Regions from separate parts of the Rhodoferax sp. LS1P39 genome, predicted to be linked through region 1. Evidence: riboswitches for the same ligand, from Rfam matches in the RefSeq annotation. Region 1 holds a riboswitch; the other holds the start of a gene.
The links. A riboswitch is a leader RNA that binds a small molecule or an ion and turns the genes downstream of it on or off. The one in region 1 is predicted to bind cobalamin.
Positions count from the first base shown of each region.

Region 2: linked by a shared signal. The riboswitch ahead of AC097O_RS03855 (TonB-dependent receptor) and the one ahead of AC097O_RS02715 (cobyrinate a,c-diamide synthase) in region 1 are both predicted to bind cobalamin.

Region 1 covers NZ_JBWMAV010000001.1:610,515-613,918, forward strand. Annotated here, with positions in the region: gene cobO (cob(I)yrinic acid a,c-diamide adenosyltransferase) at 1-166, opposite strand, end outside; gene AC097O_RS02715 (cobyrinate a,c-diamide synthase) at 184-1,473, opposite strand; cobalamin riboswitch at 1,674-1,914, opposite strand; gene AC097O_RS02720 (beta strand repeat-containing protein) at 2,414-3,404, shown strand, end outside.
Region 2 covers NZ_JBWMAV010000002.1:102,501-105,904, reverse strand. Annotated here, with positions in the region: gene AC097O_RS03870 (sensor domain-containing protein) at 1-624, shown strand, start outside; gene AC097O_RS03865 (cell division protein ZapA) at 813-1,133, opposite strand; gene AC097O_RS03860 (DUF904 domain-containing protein) at 1,130-1,375, opposite strand; cobalamin riboswitch at 1,408-1,633, shown strand; gene AC097O_RS03855 (TonB-dependent receptor) at 1,719-3,404, shown strand, end outside.

The DNA of each region.
Region 1 (3,404 bases):
ACTGGTAGACCTTGACCGCCTTGCCCCGGCCATGGGCGCGCAGGGCCAGGCCGAATGCAGCCGTGCTTTTGCCCTTGCCGGTGCCGGTGTGCACGATGACCAGGCCGCGCCGTTCGCCCTGGGGCTTGGGGGTGTCGCGCAGCAGCGGTGGGGATTCGATTTCCATGGTGAGGTCTTGGTTAGTCAGGCGGGCGCGAAGAGCTTGGCGACGGCGTTGGGGTTGGACGGAAAGTACAGGTGCATGAACGAGGCGTGGAGCCGCCCGCGGCGGAACACCGGCTCGGCGTGGCTGCGTTCGCGCTGCGGCTCGGTAAAGGCGGTGGCAGGCAGCGGCGTGTCCATGCGTGCATGGTGGAAGCTGTGGCCGCGCAGCCGCCCCTCGGGCAATTGGGCGGCGTGCATGCCGAGGTTGACGAAGCGTTTTTGCAACGTCCCGGTCCCGGGCAGCAAGCCCCACATGGGCACGGGGGTGCCGTCATGGCCCGCCAAGCTGTCCAGCAGCGCCAGCATGCCGCCGCACTCGGCCACGGTGGGCTTGCCCTCCAAATGGTGGGCGTGGATGGCTGCGCGCATGGGCTGGTTGGCGTGCAGGGTGGCGAGGTGCAGCTCGGGGTAGCCGCCGGGCAGGTACAGGCTGTGCGCGTCGGGCAAGCTGGCATCGGCCAGGGGCGAAAAGAACACCAGCTCGGCCCCCAGCGCGCGCAGCGTATCCAGATTGGCGGCGTAAATGAAGGAGAAAGCGGCATCCCGTGCCACTGCGATGCGCACACCGGCCAGCAGCTGGGGCGCGATCTCTGACGGGCTGGGCTCAAACCGCACCGGGCTGGCCATCCCCTCCACGCTAGGCCCGATGGCCTGGGCGGCCAGGGCGATGCGCTCGTCCAGATGCGCCACCTCAGAGGCCTGCACCAGGCCCAGGTGCCGCTCGGGCAGCGCGAATTCGGCAGAGCGCGGCATGGCGCCAAACCAGCGCAGGCCTGTTGGCAGGCTGTCTTGGAGCATCTGCGCATGGCTGGCGCTGCCGACGCGGTTGGCCAGTACTCCGGCAAACTGCAGGCCAGGGCGAAAGGTGGACAGGCCGTGCGCCACGGCACCAAAGGTTTGCGCCATGGCCGAGCCGTCGATCACGGCCAGCACCGGCAGGCCCAGGGCCTGGGCCAGGTCGGCACTGCTGGGCGTGCCGTCGAACAGACCCATCACGCCCTCAACCAGAATCACATCGGCTTGCAGCGCTGCCGTGTGCAGCAGCGCCCGGCAGTGGGCCTCGCCGCCCATCCACAGGTCGAGCTGGTACACGGGGTGGCCGCTGGCGCGCTCCAGAATCGTGGGGTCCAGAAAATCGGGGCCGGTTTTGAACACGCGCACCCGGCGGCCCTGGCTGCGGTGCCAGGCGGCCAGCGCTGCTGTCACCGTGGTTTTGCCCTGGCCGGACGCAGGCGCAGCCACCAGCAACGCATGGCAGGTTTTAGGCATCAAATAGCCCCTCTGTGCTTATGGATTAAGCGTGAGCAGCTATAAATAAAATAGTAAATGGTTGACCCCTGCACGCCCGCCGCGTGGTTGTGGAACGGTGTGACTGGGGATGGGGAAAGGGATCAGTAGGCGGGACGCAAACGGACCTGTACTGGGACAGAGTTGCGCGGGGGCCTGCTGAGATCTTCGCCCGCCGCAAAGTCACGCTAAATCAGCAGGCCGGTCTCCGGGCTCACAGGTGCAGAGTGGAGACTCTGCTGCGGGGCCACCTTCCCATGCACTTGCACAGTGGTGGGGACATACGTCCCGGGCCTCGCTTTGACCTGTTTACCGTTGCGGGGGCAGCGTGGGCATGGCGCAGTAGCAACTACTGCGCTTCACCAACTTCCCGTTTAATCCGCAGCGCGCAAGCTGCAAGACACCTATTGAAGTTTTCAGTGTAGCAGCAGCCGTTTTGCCGAGCCTGGACGATGCCGTCGTTACATATCGTTGCCATAAAACAACAACCAGAAGTAACAAGTGTCGATATTTATTACAAGCTTCGTGACATATTTCCGTTTTCTCCATGCAAATCAACGACATAAGTAACTGGTGCGAAGATTGCTTTACAGGCTGAAATAAGGCGTTCACAAAAATTCACGCAGTGGATGTCGCCTTGAAACAGGGGAGATTTTTGAATGAAAATCATCGACCGGGGCTGCTCCAGCCCCCGCTGCCACGCTAGCCACTCCAGCGGCGCGGCCTGCTCCCTGCCCGCGCAGCGGGTTGCGCCGGTATCGCACGGATGCCCCTGTCCGACGCACCCCATTCCCCTGCCTTCGTAAGCCCCCGGCGCCCAGCCCGGCTGGCCACGCCCCCCGTTTTGCACCCATTGAACTTGTTCCGCCACTTGCTTTGGCGCGCCTAAGGCCGCCTTCTTACACCTCGGAGATTTCGTGCCATGAGCCTCTATCCTGAATCCACGGTCAACACCTTCAACGCCAACACGCAAAGCAACCCCGATACCGCGGTATTGGCCGATGGCAGCTATGTCACCGTGTGGCAGTCGTATGACCAGGATGCCAACAACACCTGGGGGGTGTACTACCAGCGGTTCAGCGCGTCGGGCGTGCCGCTGGGTGGCGAATTCCGCGCCAACACGGCCACGGCAAGCGCGCAAGACTATCCCCACGTGGCCGCCACGTCAGACGGTGGATTTGTGATCGTGTGGGACGACGACAGCGGCGTGGATGGTTCCGGCCAAGGCGTGATCGGGCAGCGCTTCAACGCCACCGGTGTGGCCCAGGGTGCCAACTTTGTGGTCAGCACCGTCACGGCCAGTACCCAGTACCAAAACGCCGTGGCGGGCTACACCGGCGGCTTTGCCACCGTCTGGGTGTCCTACATCAACAGCAATTACGACGTGTACCTGCAGCGCTGGGACAACACCGGTGCCAAGGTGGGTGGTGAGACGCTGATCAGCAAAACGCCCGGTGCCGCCACCGCGCAATCGGGTACCCAGCAGTATCCCGACATTGCCGCCAGCGCCAACGGCAACCTGGTGATCGTGTGGACCGACACGAACGGTTCCGACGGCAGCGGCTACGGCGTATATGGCCGCTCGTACAACGCCAGCACCAGCACCTACTCCGACACCTTTTTAGTCAACACCACCGTCTCCAGCCAGCAGTCCCAGCCCAGTGTGGCCATGCTGAGCGGCGGCGGCTATGTGGTGGTGTGGACCTCCGCTGGCACAGACGGAAGCGGTGATGGCGTGTACGGTCAGCGCTTTTCGGCGGCTGGAGCCAAGGTGGGAAGTGAGTTCCTGGTCAACCAGTCCACCAGCGGTGGCCAGTACCAGCCCAGCGTGGCCGGCCTGTCCACCGGCGGCTTTGTGGTCAGCTTCTACAACGACAACTACGGCGTGGGCGACACCAGCAGCTACCAGGACG
Region 2 (3,404 bases), on a different contig from region 1:
ACCATTGGTACCTGGGTGCTGAATGAAGCCGTACGGCAGGCGGCGCAGTGGCAGCGCCAGGGCCATGCCCGTGCCGTGTCGGTCAATGTGTCGGCGTTGCAGTTCCAGCAAAGCGATTTTGTCGACCGCGTGGCCCACGCCTTGGCGGATTCCGGCCTCGACCCGGCGCTGCTCGATCTGGAGCTGACCGAATCCATCCTGGTGCAGGATGCCGACGAGGCGCTGGCCCGGCTGCGGGCGCTGGCAGGGTTGGGGGTGTTTTTGTCGATCGACGACTTTGGCACTGGCTACTCCAGCCTGGCGTATTTGAAGAAGTTTCCCATCCACAAGCTGAAGATCGACCGCTCCTTCATCAGCGGCCTGCCGGATGACGAGAGCGACCAGGCCATCGTCAGCGCCATCATCCAGATGGGCCGCGCGCTCAAGCTCACGGTGATTGCCGAAGGGGTGGAAACTCTGGCCCAGCGCGACCTGCTGCAGCGTTTGCTGTGCGACCAGTACCAGGGGTTTTTATGTGCGCCCGGCGTGCCCAGTGACGACCTGGACCGGGTCATCGCGGAGGCCAGGGACCGACTGGCCGTGGAGCACGAGGAGCGCTTGGAGCCAGTGAGGGTGGGGGAATAAGGTGTCTGCGGAAGCCACCGGACCGGCATCCTGAACCGGGGTTCAGGTGGGCTAGGTCACCCTGAAGTTGGGTTCATCTAACGCGAGATGATCACGCTCCCCAGGGGATATTCCAGGCCCGGGCTCATGGAGCATTGGTTCAAGGAAATATAAAGCCCGGCATGCACCGCAGACGGGCCAATTCTAGGCTAAATAAGGTGCCCGTCGTCGCCTAAAGCCAGATCGAGTTGCTCAATCAAGGTGGTCAGCACCGGGTCGTCGTCGTTGGCGGCCTCGGACTGCACGGGTGCAGGGCGCACCGGCGCGCGGCCCCGGTCGGTCAGGTCGAAGGCCAGGTTCAGCGCGGCCAGCACGGCGATGCGGTCGCGGGCCTTGATCTTGCCGCCGTCGCGGATGGCGCACATGGCGGTGTCCACCATCTTCACGGCCTCCAGCAGGCGCGCTTCACCGCCCTCCGGGCAGCCCAGCAAATAGCTTTGGCCGAGGATTTGCACGTCGAGCTGCTTCATTCTGCGTCCTTGCGGGGGGCGGGGCGTATGGCGGGCGGGTTGCCGATCTGGGGCAGGCGTTCCAGCAGCGCGTCGATGCGGGCGCGGGCAGCGCCCAGGCGGGACTTGAGCGAATCGCGCTCGTGGGCCAGCGTGGCGACCTGTTCGGTCAGCAACTGGTTGGCGCGCTGCAACTCGCGGTAACGTACCAGCAGGCGCTCGGTACGTTCTGCAACTTGTTCAATTTGGGTGGGGGTGACCATAAGCTTGCACATTCTAGTGGTAGCTATGCAGGGCTTAAAATGCCCGTGTTGGTGCTCGCGGCATGGTTCACATGCCGCAGTTCAACGGGAAGCAGGAAGCGGTGCACACCACCACTCAGCCTGCGCTGCCCCCGCAACGGTAAAGCGGATGAATCATCCGATTCCACTCTCACCACACAGTCACTGGGTACTTGCTGCCTGGGAAGACGGTGCGAGCCTTCCGCCAGCCCGGATACCGGCCAACAAGGTGGTGGTGCGTCTGCTGTTGTCAGTAGCGCGCCGCCTTGACGCTGAAGCCCTGGCGGGGACGCCGGGGCAAGCCTATTGCTGATGAATGTCTTTCATGAAAACTGTATTCACTCCTGCGCGCCTGGCCGTGCTGCCCCTGGCCCTGGCCGCTGCATTGCCTTCCACCGCACAGACGCTGCTCAAAGAGGTGGTGGTCACGGCCACCCGGTTCGCTGAGCCTGCCGCCCCGCTGCCGTTTGGCGTGAGCGTCATCACGGCAGAAGAAATCCAGGCCTCGGGTGCCGGTACGGTGAATGAAGCGGTCATGAGGCTGCTGGGCGTGGTGGGCCGCCTGGACATCTCGGGCGGCAACAACTACAGCCTGGACCTGCGCGGTTTTGGTGTTACGGCCGACAGCAACCAGGTGGTGATCGTGGACGGCCTGCGCCTGAACGAGGCTGACATGGCTACCGCCGGGCTGGCCTCCATCCCAATTGAATCGGTCGCCCGCATTGAAATTCTGCGCGGTACCGGTGCGGTGCTGTACGGCGAAGGTGCCACTGGTGGCGTGATCGTGGTGACCACCAAGGCGGCCATGGGTGTGCAGCGGGTGAGCTCGGCAGAGGTGTACGCCGCCGTCGGTAGCCACCAATTGAAAGACCTGCGGGCCAATGCCGTGATCGCCTCCGGCGGGTTCTCGTTGGACGTGTCGGCCGAAGACCGCCGCAGCGACGGCCACCGCGACAATTTCGTCTCCAGCACGCAAGCCCTGGCGGTAACGGGGCAGTGGCGCAACGAATGGCTGCGCCTGGGTGCGCGCGCGGGCCGCAACGACCAGGACAGCGGTTTGCCAGGCGCATTGACAGCAGCGCAGTACGCTGCCAACCCCCGCCAGGCCCAATCCTTAACCGACTTCGGCTCTTTCAAGAAAGACAATGCCGGTGTGTTTGCCGAAGCCACGGTGGGCGACTGGCAACTGGCTGCCGATGCCAACCAGCGGACCAAAAAATACACCAGCGTGGCCTACGGCAGCCCCTACGGTTACGACGTGTATGCGTCCAATGTCAGCCTGCGCGCCCGCAATGCCCGCAAGGTCGGTGCGTCGGACAACGTGTTCTTCATCGGTGCGGACAAGGGCGAGTGGGAGCGCACCACCACCCAGTCCAGCTTCACCCCCGTGGGCACGGTGGCCACCGCCCGCAGCACAGCGCTGTATGCCAAAAATGACTTCACGCTGGCGGCCACGGGCACCCGCTTGGGCATCGGCTGGCGCACGGAAGAAATGAAAAAGGCCGAGGCTGCGTCGGCATCGAACCTGAAAGAACGTCAAAACGCCTGGGACCTGGGGCTGAGCCAGCCGGTGGGGGCCGATGTGACCGTCTACGCCCGCGTGGGCCGCAGCTTCCGCCTGGCGAATGTGGACGAGTTCTCGTTCACCAACCCCAACGTGTCGCTGCAGGCCCAAACCTCGCGCGACATGGAGCTGGGTGCGCGCTGGATGCTGGAGCAAAGCCAGGTGGATGTGCGGGTGTACCGCAGCAAGCTCCAGCACGAAATTGGTTACGACCCGGCGGGCAACGGCCCTTACGGCCCCTTCGGTGCCAACGTCAACCTGGACCCGACCCAACGCCAGGGGCTGGAGCTGGAGTCGCGCCACGCCCTCAGTGCTGCCTGGGATCTGCGCCTGAACGCCGCCCTGCGCAAAGCCACGTTCACTGAAGGTGCCTTTGTCGGCAAGAACCTGGCCCTGGTGCCCCGAAAAACCCTGGGCGTTCGCGCCGACTGGCGGCCCGCGCCCGGC